DNA from 3 places in the Paenibacillus sp. J31R109 genome. Region 3 is predicted to be linked to each of the others. Evidence: riboswitches for the same ligand, from Rfam matches in the RefSeq annotation. Region 3 holds a riboswitch; each other region holds the start of a gene.

Region 1 (5,535 bases), on a different contig from region 3:
ATGCGCCGAATCTGGCAGCACTTATGAAAGAAAATGACGGGATTCGCAAATCGATTACCTCGGCTGATGGCCATATTTATTCCCTGCCGAATATTAGTGAAGCAGATGGACGTATCTCTTCCTCTTGGATCAATAAGAAGTGGCTGGACAAACTTGGACTTCAAATGCCGACAACAACGGATGAGTTTTATAAAGTGTTGAAAGCCTTCAAGGAGCAGGACCCTAATGGGAATGGCAAAGCGGATGAGGTTCCGATTTCGGGGTACAAAGAGGGCAACAAGAACTATGGTGATCAATTTATTAAATCGTTTTATGGCAGTTGGGGATTCGGAGCGAATTCTGGCATCATCGCGCCTTTTATGGATATCGATAACGGGGGCAAAGTGCGATATATCGCAACAGACAACACCTTCAAAGACATGATTACTTTCTTTAATAAGCTCTGGATGGAAGGTTTAATTGATAAAGAAATTTTATCGCAGGATATGAAGCAAGAGATCGCGAAGGTTGATAATGAGCGAGTCGGCTTTGTGGCGAAGGGCAATAACAATTTGTGGCTGGGCAAAAATCGGAATAATTACGTCCAGAACCCTGTCTTAAAAGGCATTGACGGCAAAGTGTATTGGACGGGCATCTCCCCGAAAGTTCGGGATTTAGGCTCATTCGTGATTACGAACAAAAACCCGAATCCCGCTGCGACGCTGCGCTGGGGAGATTATTTCCTGAGCGAAGAAGGGACAGCGCTGGCTCGACTTGGTATCGAAGGTGTGACATACACGATCGGCAGTGATGGGTTTTATAAGCTGAAGGATGAGTTTGCCAAAAATCCGAACGGACTCACAGTCGATGAGGCGCTATCGGACTATACGATTTTCCAAGGTGGAGGCATTCCACAGCGTGTAACGCAAAAGGTCGACCAAAGTGCTGCTGTTCTTCCAGAGATGATTGCGAATAAAGATGTCATTCGACCTAATTTGGTACCCGATGAGAAATTGATGATTCCTACGTTTACGGAGAAAGAGAATATCGAATTAAGCTCATACGCAACGGATATCGAAGCTTATGCAGATGAGAACATTGTTAAATTTATAACGGGTGCTAAACCGCTTAGCGAGTGGGATAAGTATGTAAGCACGCTGAATAAAATGCAGCTTGATAAATATTTAGCAATCTATCAAGCCGCTTATGACCGCTGGAATCAGAAGTAATCAGCATATAGAAGGAGGGACTACGCATGAGATTTTACGGCACAAGTGCAGCCGAAGGCATACCGAATCCATTCTGCTCCTGTTCCGTGTGTAACAACGCACGGGAGGTAGGCGGTGCAGAGATTCGCCGCCGCTCGATGTTTAGAATCAATGAGGAGATGTGTATTGATTTAGGCGCGGATTCTTTTCAACAAGCCATTGAATATGGGGATTTTACTAAGCTTCAGCATGTTTTAGTGAGCCATACGCACGAAGACCATTTCAACTATATGATGATGAATGTTAGAAACATGTCGATTGAACGCTTGAAGGAGCCGCTGCATTTTTACTTTACAGATCAAGCGTATGATATCGTCGATTTCTATCGTCAAAGCCGGCCGATCATGAAAGGCATGACTGCCGATTTGGAGGCGCGCGGCGTTGTAGTTTTTCATAAGCTGGCGTTTAACGAATCAGTGACTATCGCTGGTATGGAAGTAACGCCGCTTCGCGGGAATCACAAGGGAAATATGGGAGAGAATTGTGCAAACTATCTCATTCAGCAACCAGATGGCCAGAAGCTATACTACGGCGTGGATACAGGCTGGTACTTGCCGGAAGCGTTCAAGGAGCTGGAGAATGCCTCACTGAATGTATTGATTAGTGAATGCACCTTTGGATTAACTACTGGACGCGGCCTCCATCCAAATGGCCATTTGGACGCCTTTAGCTGCATGGAGCTATTCCATAAGCTGTTAGAACAAGGGACGATTCATGTCAATACGCGTATTTATCTGACTCATATTAATCATTTTAATTCTACACATGCCGATTTGGTCGGCTGGTTTCAAGAGCAGCAATTCCCATGCCCGATTACGGTGGCATGGGATGGCATGATCATTTAACAAACGAAGAGAGGCTGTCCCCGAAGTCATATCAAGATGACGGAGGGACAGCCTTTTCTTGTGGAAAGGGGGAGCAACGACTTTGGATAACGTTATAGAATAACGCTATTCAGAAGTTTCCTGCGTATTTCACCACTTTAACGTTATGCCTGCACTTTATTCCAAGTGAGAATATGTCCAAGCCCAGATTAAGATGATATCATCACCTTAATCTGGGCTTGGGCGCTATCTGGCGGTATTTATTCAGCTGCAGGCTTAGGTATCGCCGCTCTTCCAACCGACTCCGTTGCGGCGAGATCGGTAAGCCTCTTTTTTGCATAATTGTTGTATAAGATAGAGCTGCCAATCGTTAGGAACGCAATGACCGCCATCCCCCAGATAAGGTTATCGAAAGCACGTTCAAGCGGCAGCGATTTCTGCCAAACGAGCGCGCTCCCCGAGAGCGCCACGGCGAATGCGCCGCTGAAAAATTGCAGCAATTGGAATAAGCCCATGCCGGAGCCGATGCGTTCCTTCGGCAATTGCCGGGAGAGCTCATTGGATACTGCGCTGGAGAGTGTCGTGAAGCTGATGCTGACCAAGATGTAGAGTGCAGCAATCCAGTAGTAAGAGTAGCTGGCTGTCAGGGCCAATAGCACGGTAGAGAGTAACATCAACCATGGCACGTAACGAAGTAGTGCTGAGTTACCATAACGGTCAATGATACGTCCAACACGATTCGACACCAGCATGGCTAGGAGTGCTCCTGGGAAAAGCAATAGTCCTGAGGTAAGCGGAGCTAAACCGAATACACGAGCGAGCATCTGTGGCGCAAGGAACAGGAAGCCGAAGCTAATCATGTAGGAAAAAACGCCGATCGCGCTAAGCGCCATATAAGGTCTGTCGCTGAATAGCGCGGGCAGAACGAATGGCTGCGACGCCATACGAATGCGCAGAGCGAATAGGGCAATCGCGAGTATACCTACTAAGAGGGCAACGATGCTCTTGGACGTTAAGAAGAGCAATAGCCCAGTCGTTCCAACGCCAAGGAGCAGCGCACCGATGAAATCGAACGAGCCGCTTTCTGCTTTTTCTTTTGGGAGCAAGATTAAAAATATAGGGATAAGCAGAAGCGTAATCCCGGTAATCACGAACAGGAAGTGCCAGCCCAAATACTGAACGATAGAACCGCCTGCGACGGGGCCGAGCCCTAAGCCGAGTGAGGCCGCGGATAAGATGAGCGACATCGCTCTGCCTCTGCGAGACAAGGGGATGTAACGGGTGACGAGAACGATGCCCAGCGATGGGATCGCGCCTGCGCCAGATGCTTGAATCAGCCTTGTAAGCAGCAACAATCCGAAGCTGTTCGTGAACAGTCCTAAGACGGAAGCGCCGCCTAGTGAAAGCAGAGCAATGACATAGAGTTTGCGAATCGGCACGAAGTCGGACAAGCGGCTGTAGGTAATCGATGCAATGGCGAAAATGATGGAATATCCCGTGACAATCCACGATGCTGTCGAGGGGCTGAGCTCGAATTGCACTGAGATTTTGGGAAGTGCCAGGTTGAACATCATCGTATTCATGATCACCAGTACAATGGTAAAACAGAGCAACCACGATACCGGCGTTTCTCGTAAACGACCTGGCATCTCAGGTTGCGCATGCGTTGTTCCTTGTGCTGAAGAGTTTGCGTTGTCTGACATGGTACACCATCCGATCTGAACTATAATTTTATTTGTGACAGTTTAGCATGAGGGTTAGGGTGTGTCAATGAATTTAAGTATATGACCATTGTAATGTTGTATATTTATCCAAATAATCGTATTACTATACAAAAAAGATGAGTGGGGAATATAATGGGACACCTTATCATAGTTTTTCCAGTTATTCACGACTCATTCCGGGCACCTAAGAGGTGTCCTTCCCCGAAATTCCTCCTTTTGAAGGGACGATGGAATGAATGGAACAACCTCTGAAGGATACAAGCCACTTCTTTTCATCAAATACCCCGATTACGTACGATAATGGAAGAAAATCAAAGAATCATGTAATTGTAAGCGAATTATTGCGTTATACAAGAGGTGGGAGGGGGCTTTTTACGTTTTTTCCATCCTTTACTATGTGAGTAGAAGAGAGTAGTATTCAACACGTACCAGAACAGTTGAATATTTCGCTTAATTTTCTGTTAAGAAAAGCGGGGGAACCAAAAGTATCATGGGGTGAGTAGAGGTACGAATACCAAGTACCTTTTAGGGCAGATTTCTCGCGGCCCGAACCCGGCAGCTAACCTCGTAAGCGATCGTGAGAAAGGAGAACATGTGTTTAAAACACAAGGTCATTCCTTGTGTTTTTTTGCGTCCATTTTTCAAGTGTGGTGCGTGATATTCGTTTTATTGGAGGAACAATCGCGAAATGACAAGTGAATCATTGAAAAAAATTGTGTTTGGTAAGCCGCTAAAGTCGAGTGAGATTGAGTCGGAGAAAATGCCTGTCTGGAAAGGACTTCCCATCCTGTCTTCCGATGCCTTATCTTCCGTATCATACGGGACAGAGCAAATTCTGTTAGAGCTTGCAACAGTTGGTGTAGCTGCATTTGCCTTCTCCTTGCCGATTGCGATTTCCATCATTGCTTTAATACTTCTGCTAGTGTTGAGCTACAGACAAGTGATTGAAGCTTATCCTATGGGTGGCGGCGCCTATATGGTTACGAAAGAGAATTTAGGGATGGTATGGGGTCGACTTACAGGAGTCTCCTTGCTGATTGACTATACCCTGACCGTTGCTGTGTCGATCTCGGCTGGCGTCCAGGCGATTACGTCTGCATTCCCATCTGCCGTACCGTACATTGTTCCGCTTACCATCCTGCTGGTTTGGATCATGGTGTGGCTAAATTTGCGAGGTACTTCTGAGTCAGGCACGGTATTCGCCATACCTACTTATTTTTTCATCCTATGTATCCTGTTGTTAGTTGGAAAAGGTATTTTCGATTTGCTCACGGGTTCGCTGAACACACACGCTATCGAATTCGTACCCAGCGCAGCAACGAGCTCATTGACTTTATTCGTTATTCTTAAGGCGTTCTCTTCTGGTTGCTCTGCAGTCACAGGGATCGAAGCGATTTCGGATGCGGTGCCCCATTTCAGAACACCTTCCGTCAAAAATGCCCAACGCACACTGCTCTCCTTAGGTGGCCTGTTGGCGATCGTCTTCGGTGGTGTAACGCTGATTGCTTTAGGGTATGGGATTGCACCTGACCCGAATGGTCATACATCGGTCCTATCGATGGTGACGGAGCAAGCTTTTGGCCGTGGCACGATGTATTATGCGACTCAAATCGCAACGATGCTCATTCTAGTGCTTGCAGCGAATACGAGCTTTAATGGCTTCCCGATCTTGGCGTCGATCATGGCTCAGGACAAAAACTTCCCGCGCATGTTCTCTTTCCGTGGGGATCGTCTTTCCTA
Region 2 (5,535 bases), on a different contig from region 3:
TTGCTTTCCGCAATCTAACTGGATTTTATACATGCAAATCACGTTTCTTAAAGGAAACATAGGTTAAGATCGTTAACCCAACAATCAAAACCGTGGACAACATGACATAACTTATATCCAGACCTCCACCATACATCACATTCTTGGCTTCATAGTACTTAAAAGGTGTGAGGTACTTCAAAAATTGCAGGGTATCATTCAAGTCAATCGCAATGGACAAAAGAAATGATAGGAGAAGGATGGCCGTCGCAAGGGACGCGGCCTTTTTAGCATTGGTATACACGGCGGCAATCGCCGTTCCTATGACTAAGAAGAGGAGCTGCAGAACAAACATGCTGACCATCACGATAGCGATATTACTTTGTACAGCTTCGCCATGACTATACTTGCCTACAATAAGTAAACTCGAAACCCAAGTAATGATGTTGAAAATGAGAATATTGACGCAGGCACTTAGCAATTTCGCCGTGATGACGGTGCTTCTGGATACGGGTTTCACAAAAAGAAACTCAGCCGTTTTATCGCGTTCTTCCTTGGCAATAATGGTTGCACCCAGCACGGCTGCATGGATCGTGGCCATGACATACAAGTACAGCACGAGGATGGCGAAATATCCGCTTGCCTTCGATAAATCCAAGGCACCTGCACCCATGATGACTTGGAGTGATTTGGGCATTTCAGCGATCAGATCATTGATTTGTCCAGTGGAAGCCGTAGCTTCATACTTGGCCATCCCGCTGGCAAGCAGGAATATGATGCCGATGCTCCAAAAGAAGATAGACTTTTTATAAACGTTCAATTCTCTAAGAAAGATATTCATGTAGGACGATCCGCCTCTCATTCATGTTATACAGCATGGACATCTCTTCTCGTAAATAGGAGATAACTGACTAGCACGAAAACGAAGATAATTCCGGATGCAGCCAATAAATAAGCAGCTTCATAATTCGCATGATGAATAATAAATTTCGTATCGAAATATTTAAATGGCGATAAATATCGCTTAGCCCCACTATCATTGGTTGCTATGATCATGCCGATAAGGAAGAAGGCGAAGACCGTCCCCAGCGACACGGATAGCACAGCTTTTATTCTAGGGAAAACAACGGATACTAAGATGCCTATAGCTAGAAAGATGAGCTGAACAAAGAACAATGTACTGGAAATCATAATGAACAGGTTACCGGAAAACGGATCTGGGGATAGTTGAACCGCCGTAATGATTGCCGTGATCGTATAAATAGCTGATGTAAGCAGTAGTAAGACAACGGCTGCCAGCAGTTTGGCGGTTAGTATGCGTGTACGGCTAACGGGCTTCGTCAACAGAAAATCGGCTGTTTTCTCTCGCACTTCTTTGGAGAGGATTGAGGTTCCCAGAATCATCGCTTGAATGGCGCCACAAAGGGTTATGTACATGAAAATATACGAATAAAAGCCTAGAATCGACCCGAAGCTCTCAATTTCAATGCCGAGTGCTTTTCGAATTCCCTCAGGATACCCTTTCAATATGTTTGAGAACTCTGAAATATCTTTGGAGATGGAGGGGAAAAGGGATAAGAAAAAAATGACAATCAACATGAAAGAAAGCGTCCATATGAGGGTTGTTTTCCTGTAAGCCTTCACTTCGTGCAAAAATATGTTCATTGTCCGATTAGGCCTCCTTTTCGTAATAATGCATGAAGATCTCCTCAAGATCAGGTTCCTCGATCCAAAGATTCTCGATGTCAATGTCAGCGATTCGTTTCATCACATGATTGATATCACCTTTAAATAAGAAACTGGTGGAATGGCCCTTTACTTCAATATTGTTGACGCCAGGCATTTGGAAGTAATCCGAGTCCAACATATAGGCAGAGTCGATCTTAAATTTCTTGTAATTGTTTTCTTTTAGCGTGCTAATTTTCTCTACGGCAACAATCTTTCCTTCTTTAATAATCGCCACGCGATCACACAATCGCTGAACTTCACTTAAGATGTGGGACGAAAATAATATCGTAGCCCCTTTCTTATTTTGCTCTTCGAGCAAATCAAAGAACTTTTGCTGCATGAGCGGATCAAGACCACTCGTTGGTTCATCAAGAATAATGAGCTTTGGTTCATGGAGCAGTCCCTGAACAATGCCCACTTTCTTTTTATTACCTAGAGACAAATCCTCGATTTTCTTCGTGACATCCAGATCCATGATCTCAATTAATTCTTTCATTTTCTTGGAACAGTCTTTTTTGTAGAAGCTTGCAGAGTACTTTAACAGATCAATTACTTTCATGTTGTCATAATAAAACACTTCGGATGGCAAATAACCGATCTCTTGCCTAATCTCAGGGGCGAACTTGACGCTGTCTTTTCCAAAGATACGAGCAGTACCGCTTGTTGGATAAATGAGAGACAGTAACGTTCGAATGGTTGTTGATTTCCCAGCACCATTGGGTCCGATAAAACCGAAAATTTCCCCTTCCTCAATCGTAAAGCTAATGTTGGATATTCCTCTTGCGTTCCCATAGGTCTTCGTCAGATTATTAATTTCGATTACGCTCATCTGGAGGGCCTCCCTTATTTAGTTGATAGTGAACATAGCAAAAAGAAGCCCTAAGGCGTAGAGAAACTCTACTCTCGGACTTCTTCAATGAAAGAAGGTAAGGGTGTGGTTCTCTCTCAAAGCACTTACGAGGTTAGCTGTCGGATTCGGACTTGAGAGCGTCCTACCTAGACATGTTACAGTCCAGGATTCACCCCGTGAAGCCAAGTGTGATTGAAATGGCTTCGGTTGGTTCCCCCGTTTCCCATGATGGGAATTAAGTGTTTAATATTGGAAATATTCATTTGTTAAGTGAATCATACGCCGATCCATGTGGATTGTAAAATGCAAACTTACCCGATATTTTCGGTTTTTTGACCCTCTAGCCGAAAGGCAGTCGATTTCATGAGATGGCCTACTCATTTCTAACGAATTCTACAACGTGACTTCTTTTTAGAGGGATATCAAAGACTTTCCTATGACCAGATGGTAAAAACTGCGAGATATTTTCATAAAAAAGGAAATAGTAGTGCACGCTACAAGTAACGAACGTGGTTGAAGGGGAATATCCCAATGAGTGAACGCGATTTGGTCAGCAAGCTAATCAAAAAGTTAAGTAGAAAACATCCAACAGTTCACAATCAAAGTCAGAATCCGCAACCATCTGAGATCGAAGCAGATCAGCATAAACTGTATAGAGATTTAGAGCAAAATGAAGAAATGCTACGCTCGATTTACCATAATTGCTCAGACGTGGTTTTTCGATCTGTCCGAATTGGTGGAAGAATTAAAGCCATTTTAGTGTATATAGAAGGTTTATCGGATGCCTTAGCTGTTGATGAGTATGTCATTGCACCACTGATCCGGGAGGATTCCGAGCTGAATCATGAGGTTTGGCAGCTAGTCGAGCGAAGAATATCCGTCTCTGAAGTCAATGAAGTACATACGTTTAAGAAATGTGTCGATTATATCTCCAATGGAAATCCTATTCTACTGTGTGACAAGGAAGCGAAAGGGCTTGCATTAGGATTATGCAAATGGGAGAAGCGCGGCATAGAAGAACCTGTCGCTGAAGTGGGCATCAGGGGACCGAGGGAAGGCTTTACCGAAACCTTACGAATCACGACCTCTCAAATACGTCGAATTATTAAGAGTCCTAGGCTCAAAATGGAAGCGATGAAAATGGGGGAGTACACGCAGACAAATGTTGTCCTTGCTTATATAGAAGGACTTGTGGATGAATCGCTATTGGTCGAAGTCAGGAATCGACTACAACGCATTCGGATAGACGGGATCCTAGAGAGTGGCTATATCGAGGAATTGATTGAGGATGCGCCTTACTCTCCTTTTCCTCAGCTGCTTAGTACAGAACGCCCCGATGTGACTTGTGGCAATCTGCTGGAGGGGAGATTCGCCATACTAATTGAGGGAACGCCTTTTGTTTTAATTGCTCCCATTAGCATTTTTTCCTTGTTTCAATCAGCGGAAGATTATTATCAGCGCTTTGTCATCTCTACCTTAATTCGCTGGCTTCGTTATGGTTTTATCCTGATTTCACTCTTGCTGCCATCCGTGTATGTAGCGCTGCTTACGTTTCACCAGGAGATGGTGCCAGGCTCTTTATTGATCAGCATGGCTAGCGCGCGTGAAGCCGTACCTTTCCCAGCGCTCGTTGAAGCGATGTTGATGGAAGTTACCTTTGAAGCGCTTCGTGAAGCGGGCGTACGATTGCCGAAGCAAGTTGGCGCAGCCGTCAGCATTGTCGGAGCACTTGTCATAGGACAAGCGGCTGTTCAAGCTGGTCTTGTTTCTGCTCCGATGGTCATTGTGGTTGCGATTACGGGCATCGCATCCTTTATGGTTCCGCGCTACGTCTCCGGAATTGCCATTCGTATGCTGCGCTTTCCGTTGATATTTCTTGCCGGCACGCTGGGGCTTCTGGGGATTATGATGGGGCTCATCGCCATCGTGCTTCATATGTGCAGCTTGCGCTCTTTTGGCGTTCCCTATTTGTCTTCCCTCACATCTCCAAAGCTGAGTGAAATGAAAGATATTTTGATTCGGGCTCCATGGTGGATGATGGATAAACGCCCACACTTTACAGGGCAGGATTACAACGAGATCCGGCAGGTGCCTGGGCAGAAACCAAGTCCTAAGCAGGATAGCGAAACGTAATGGAAAGAGTGGTGAATCTTCATGCTGGAGAAGGGTCAGATATCAGCCTTTCAGCTAGGAATTATGATGTATCCGACTGTGTTAGCAACTGGCTTTTTGGCTCTGCCGACCATAACATCCCATTACGCACATAATGATCTTTGGATGACACCACTCCTCGCCTCAGTGAGTGGGTTCATTGCCATTTTTGTTGCGATTAAGTTGCATGAGTTATTTCCGAAGCAGACGATCAGCCAATACAGCACACACATTATCGGGAGAATTCCTGGATTGATCTTAAGTTTTTTCTACGTATTTCTCAATCTGCATGGGGCAGGTCAGATCGCTCGGCAATATGCTGATTTTGTTAAGGCCTGTTTTCTATTCAAAACACCGATTCTTATGATCATTTACGCCATTATTCTGCTTGCGGCTTTCGCTGTACGAGGTGGTGTGGAAATGCTTGCACGAAGTGCTGTGATTTTTACACCTATCTTTATTTTACCCTTGTGCATCTTTGTGCTGCTTATTCCTAACATGGACATAAAGAACCTGTTTCCTATCTTGGAAAGAGGCATTGTCCCTGTGTTTAAGGGAACGGCAGCGCCGCAGGCGTGGTTTAGTGAGTTTTTTCTAATTTCCTATTTCCTACCGTACTTAAGCGATTTGAGCAAATCAAGGAAATGGAGTGTGATCTCACTTTCAATCGTGGTTGTAACCATGATCTATGTCGACTTGGTTTCCTTATTTTTATTTGGACCCGATACGGATAATAAAATATATCCTGTCTTAATCGCGATTCGTTACATTAGCGTGGCTAATTTCTTCGAGAATTTGGAATCTTTGCTATTGGCCATGTGGGTCGT
Region 3 (5,535 bases):
GCTTTTTAGCATTGAATCTGCAACAGGATTAGATACGGTCATCGGGGTAAAACCATTTGATTTCTATAACGCGAATATTTTTCCCTATTTTGACTTAGCAGATCTTTTAACATGGAGCCTTTATCCGGTTTTTGGCTATCTATTTGCCTACTACTACAACAAGTTCCGTATCAAAGGGCTTCTGATTCCGCTCTACATCCTCGTATCATCCTTGATTGGAACAGCGTTTGAAGCCTTAAATGTGTATTTCGATGTGTTCCAGTATAATCATTGGAAACTGAGCTACTCTTTCTGCATTTACCTTGTTGTACAGACCTTGACTGTTCTCTTATTTACGAGACTGAAAAAGCATTGGATTGAACAGAAAAGTCAATCGATAAGGAGAATGTATCGAAATTGAGTTCGCGACACGCACAATCACCCCGTAGGCAGCAAGCCTTATTAAGTCAAGATGGATTAAGTAGTCTGAGATGGCAGGATCCCAGGATCATTGCCTGGTGGTCTGCCTCTTTTCCAGGATTCGGACATTTCTTGCTTCATCAGTTTATTCGAGGATTTCTGCTATCTGCATGGGAAGTTGCCATCAATACGCTTGCTCGAATTAATGAAGCTATTTACTATTCGTTCAGTGGACAATTCGAGTTGGCTGCTCAAGTCATCGAACCAAGATGGGCATTTGCGTATGCGATCGTATATCTGTTTGCAATATGGGATAGTTATATCAAGGCGATAGATGCGAACAAACAGTATCACCTAGCGAGATTGGAAGGAGCACGGATCACTTCAAATTTGATGAAGCCGTGGACGATTTCGAATATAAGTATCAAAAGACCTGGTGCAGCGCTATTCAGTTCTTTTATTTTCCCAGGGCTTGGACAGCTTTATAACAACCGATTAGCCTTAGGCTTCTACGGTGTCATGTGGTGGTTTATTTATATGACAATGTCACGATCACATGAAGCTTTGCTTTATTTAATATTAGGCAGGGTATCGCAATCGACATCGCTTTTAGACCCCCATTGGCTTTTGTTTATGCCATCCGTCATCTGCGGCGCCATGTATGATGCTTATATGACGGCTGTTGAGCATAATCGCTTATTCCGAATAGAACAGAAGCAATTTCTGACAGAGTCGTATCCTCATTTCTCATTACACCTGTTTGAAAAGGAGAATGACCCACATGTTGATCATTAGTACATTTGAGCATTCGATCGAGGTGGAGGAAGCGCTAGCAGTTCTGGAGAAGTTGGGGCTATCTCGTCAAGAAATGATGACCGTGATGATGGACAATTACCGTGAGACCTCTGATCGTAATTACAATTCGAATCCAAATAAAAAAACATTAGCTTTTGAGGTTGGCATGGCAACATCGACGGGTGCAACGGTTTTGGGGATAAGCTTCGGCTTCATTCTGTACTGGGGACCGATTATTTGGGGCGTTATTTCCGCTATTTGCGGGTTTCTATTAGGTTTTATTATAACAAGAGTGATTCAAACCAAGGTGCTAAAACATACCATTCGAAAGAAAGAACGCCTACCCGAGCTTGCAATAATCATTCAATGCCATGAGGGACGACTTCAAGAGGTACAGCATGTATTGTGGGAATATCAGGCTTTGTCAGTGGGCAAGATTTATAGTTAATTATGGCAGAAATAATAGAGCGGAAACTTTTTGTGTGCTGAAATGGAAAAATTTGAGTCATGTTTTAAGGATAATCACATGATACAATCGGTTAGATCCATTTTGGATCCAAAACTTAGAAGGCCGAAGCTTTTTTGAAGCACGGGGGAACCAATCTTTGGGGTGAAGCCGCCAACGTGCGGCCGGGTGATTACTCTTTGATCCGAATCCGACAGCTAACCTCGCAGGCCGCAAAAAGGAGAGGTTTTTGCATGAAAAGTTATAAAAAGTTTGTCATTACTGGTGCACTAGGTTTGAGTGTCCTTATGGGGGCGAACGCAGCAGGGGCTGCAACGGCAACACATACGGTGTCCGGTAACGATACCATGTGGTTAATATCTAAGCAATATGGCGTTAGTCTAACTGAACTTATTAAAGCCAATCCTCAGGTTGCTAATCCCAATGTCATTTGGTCGGGGATGAAGCTCAACATCCCAGGAAAGACGAGTACGAATGTTGCGGCCAAACCAGCTGTCACACCTGCACCTGCGCAAACTACGTTCGCTAGTCAAGTTGTTAACTTAGTTAACCAAGAGCGGACTAAAGCTGGACTGAAGCCATTAACCAGTAACACCGCACTTACCGCGATGGCGTTGGATAAAGCGAAAGACATGTACAACAAAGGATACTTCGATCATAACTCGCCAACCTACGGTTCTCCTTTTGATATGATGAGCTCCTATGGCATTAGCTATTCCTATGCAGGTGAAAACATTGCAAAAGGTCAGCAAACACCTCAAGCCGTTATGACAGCATGGATGAACAGCGCTGGTCACCGTCAAAATATATTAAGCCCCAACTTCACGCAAATTGGCGTTGCCTATTATAATGGTGAGTGGGTACAGGAATTCATAAGTAACTAATAAGTGAGGCAGCCTTCCTTTGGGGGGCTGTTTTTTCGTATGAAGTTTTGCTTGGAAAAGGAGATAAGTGATGCGTGTCGAATTGGGAACCGACGAGAACCGAGCAAGGAAATTCGAAGGAAACATGAGGAGAACATCATGATAAAAATAGTTACAGAAATCGAGATTGAAGCACCAATTGACATTTGTTTTGATATGGCAAGCAATATAGATATCCATACACAAACCGTTTGGCCTCATACCAAGGAAAGAGCGATCGCCGGAACAACTAGGGGTCTGATAAGCGGAGGGGAAACGGTCACTTTCGAGGCACGGCATTTCTTCATACGGCAAAAGCATACGTCGCTCATCTCCAATTACGTTCGTCCTTATCACTTTGTTGATGAAATGCTGAAAGGTACTTTCAAAAGCATGCGGCATGAACATGAGTTTATTGATTTGGGAGATAGAACTTTAATGAAAGATACATTATGTTTTGAAGCTCCATTAGGGTGGATAGGATGGGTCGTTGAGCGAGTAGTTTTGAAAAATTATATGAAGCGATTCTTGATGTATCGGAATCAACAATTGAAGATTCTAGTTGAGAAATCGTAGTGAAAAGGAGCGCGCGGCGATATGGGGAGTGTAATCACACGTTTAATTCATAAGGATGAGTTAAGTGAACTGTTAACCTTGTATAAGCATTTGCATAAGCAAGATCCTGAACTTGTTTGGGACAATAATCTAGAAGCACTTTGGGATGAAATCATGAATGACACCTATATGAAAATTATTGTTGTGACACGTGATGACGTGATCGTTTCCTCTGTCGTTTTGACAATAATTAAAAATTTAACTAGAAATGCAAGACCGTATGCACTTATTGAAAACGTAGTCACACATGAACAACATAGAAACAAGGGATTTGCAAGAAAGGCAATGGATAAGGCAATAGGAATAGCTACGGAATTTAACTGTTATAAGGTTATGCTCATGACGGGGTCGAAGAGAGATGAAGTACTTCGTTTTTATGAAAAGTGTGGATTTTCCCAAGGGAAAAAGACAGGATTCATTCGCGAGTTGGAGTGAAGCCGGATTGCTGGAATGGATAGTTTTCAGCATGTGTAAGGAGGGAAGGAAGTCCAATGAAATTTTATATTGCATCAAGTTTCAGGAATATCAAAAATGTCAGAGAAGTCGCAGACAAATTGAAGTCACGAGGATTTAGGCAAACTTATGACTGGACTATGCATGCTGCCACGACTACTCTCCAAGAACTCGCGGAAATCGGTCAAAGTGAGATGAGGGCTGTATTGGAAGCAGACGTATTCATTATCATGTTGCCAGCGGGGAAGAGGAGTCATGTTGAAATGGGACTTGCTTTAGGAGCCAAGAAGACAATTATATTGTATTCTCCTACGTCTGAGCTAAATGATATCGAAAAAACGAGTACTTTTTATCAGTTGCCAGAAGTGCATAGAATCATGGGAAGTATAGAGAATTTGGTTTCTCACTTAAAAGGGGAACCGCCGACTTATCCGCTCGAGTAAGTCGAAATATTCGACTTACAGGAGCGAAAACATCGCATTGGAGAGCTGTAAGTCGAAATATTCGAGTTACAGGCTCGCAAACAGCGAATCGGAGAGCTGTAAGTCGAAATATTCGACTTACAGGCTCGGAAGCATTGAAGCGAAGAGCTGCAAGTCGAAATATTCGACTTACAGGCTCGGAAGCTGCTGCGAATCTGAGAAGAGTAAGTCGTACCTCGACTTAAACGTCTGAAACATCCACAAATTCACGTCCCACAAGTCAGCCACCGGCTGCCTCGTGTAAGGCTGCACCTGCAAATACGGCGGCGGTCCGAATTCGGGCGTAAAGGTCATTGTATCCGCACCGGCATCGAATCGGTGTTGGCAGATTCTCAACCATAAGTCGATGAAAGTCTCCACATGCGCGGCGAATTCAGGTGCCCGCGGGTCCGACACTTGCGGCCCTTCCTGATACCCGACGCGCCCATGGATATGAATGGCTCGCGATATGCTCAGCCGAACATCCTCGTCGTCGGGGCTCGGCATGCTTTCGCAAGCCGCGCACCAATGGCTGAAATCAGCGCCGATCGCAAGCGTCGGCAGCTGCTTCAACACGGCGGCCGTTTGCCACGGCGTGAAAAAAGCTCGACCCCGATGCGTTTCGTGCGCGATCGGAATCCCGATCTCTTGCTCCACTCGCAGCGCCGCTTCGAAGAAGCGCAACTGCTCGTCAGCTGTCATTCGATCGGCTGCGCTGTGCGAATTGATCAGAACAGGCCGCAGTTCCGCCGCGCGAAGGACTTGCTCTCGGAAGGAGCGGCTATGATCCGGTCCCCGCGTCACCACTTGTGCAATGAACGACAAGTTCATGTTGTCTAAGTCTTTTCGAAACGTACGATCATCCTTCGGATCCGCAGGCGGGGTATATTCTACACCGACATATCCAGCCTCAGTGACCCCAGCTAATTTCCCTTCCCAGCTCCCATTCCATTCCCACAAAGATTTATAACCGCGTAATTGCATAGTCAATTCTCCTTATCTGATAGCTCTATAGCATTATCTTTGAGTATAGATCGGGAGACGCGTATAAAACTTATGGTATCTTCAGCAATACGCAACCTATTTTCACCAAGACAAATGTCTGTAGGCAGTTGGGGATAAATTCGTCCATCGTTTGAATTGTTTGCTAAATTGCGACAAATCCTTATACCCCAGCTGATCGGCGATATGCTCGATAGAAAGTGTAGGGTCCATTAGCATTAGCTTAGCTTGACGGAGCTTTACTGTGCTTAAATAGTGACGTGGCGAGACGCCATAAGCTTTGTGAAAAACGCGATTACAGTGAGCGGGACTATAACCAAGCTGTTTGGCTATGTGTGTGATTCGAAAAGGTTCCTGCCCTTTCAGGGTTGATGCTTGATGTTCAATGCGTGCTGCTAGCTGCGCAGCTAAGCCAGAATCTCCCGTTTGCTGTGTAGAAACC

What was found. A riboswitch is a leader RNA that binds a small molecule or an ion and turns the genes downstream of it on or off. The one in region 3 is predicted to bind cyclic di-AMP.
Region 1: it holds a riboswitch for cyclic di-AMP, as region 3 does, so the genes downstream of both, AC58QT_RS25060 (APC family permease) here and AC58QT_RS05860 (CAP domain-containing protein) in region 3, are expected to answer to the same signal.
Region 2: it holds a riboswitch for cyclic di-AMP, as region 3 does, so the genes downstream of both, AC58QT_RS20690 (ABC transporter ATP-binding protein) here and AC58QT_RS05860 (CAP domain-containing protein) in region 3, are expected to answer to the same signal.

What each region holds. Positions count from the first base shown of each region.
Region 1 is NZ_JCAUAR010000012.1:80,164-85,698, reverse strand. Features, by position in the region: gene AC58QT_RS25075 (type 2 periplasmic-binding domain-containing protein) at 1-1,208, shown strand, start outside; gene AC58QT_RS25070 (MBL fold metallo-hydrolase) at 1,235-2,092, shown strand; gene AC58QT_RS25065 (MFS transporter) at 2,332-3,774, opposite strand; cyclic di-AMP (ydaO/yuaA leader) riboswitch at 4,233-4,384, shown strand; gene AC58QT_RS25060 (APC family permease) at 4,484-5,535, shown strand, end outside.
Region 2 is NZ_JCAUAR010000008.1:140,811-146,345, reverse strand. Features, by position in the region: gene AC58QT_RS20700 (DUF2705 family protein) at 26-820, opposite strand; gene AC58QT_RS20695 (ABC transporter permease subunit) at 847-1,644, opposite strand; gene AC58QT_RS20690 (ABC transporter ATP-binding protein) at 1,652-2,536, opposite strand; cyclic di-AMP (ydaO/yuaA leader) riboswitch at 2,643-2,809, opposite strand; gene AC58QT_RS20685 (spore germination protein) at 3,089-4,690, shown strand; gene AC58QT_RS20680 (GerAB/ArcD/ProY family transporter) at 4,712-5,535, shown strand, end outside.
Region 3 is NZ_JCAUAR010000002.1:57,930-63,464, reverse strand. Features, by position in the region: gene AC58QT_RS05875 (hypothetical protein) at 1-400, shown strand, start outside; gene AC58QT_RS05870 (hypothetical protein) at 397-1,194, shown strand; gene AC58QT_RS05865 (hypothetical protein) at 1,181-1,642, shown strand; cyclic di-AMP (ydaO/yuaA leader) riboswitch at 1,754-1,887, shown strand; gene AC58QT_RS05860 (CAP domain-containing protein) at 1,894-2,544, shown strand; gene AC58QT_RS05855 (SRPBCC family protein) at 2,683-3,138, shown strand; gene AC58QT_RS05850 (GNAT family N-acetyltransferase) at 3,160-3,612, shown strand; gene AC58QT_RS05845 (group-specific protein) at 3,669-4,073, shown strand; gene AC58QT_RS05840 (sugar phosphate isomerase/epimerase family protein) at 4,242-5,075, opposite strand; gene AC58QT_RS05835 (helix-turn-helix domain-containing protein) at 5,178-5,535, opposite strand, start outside.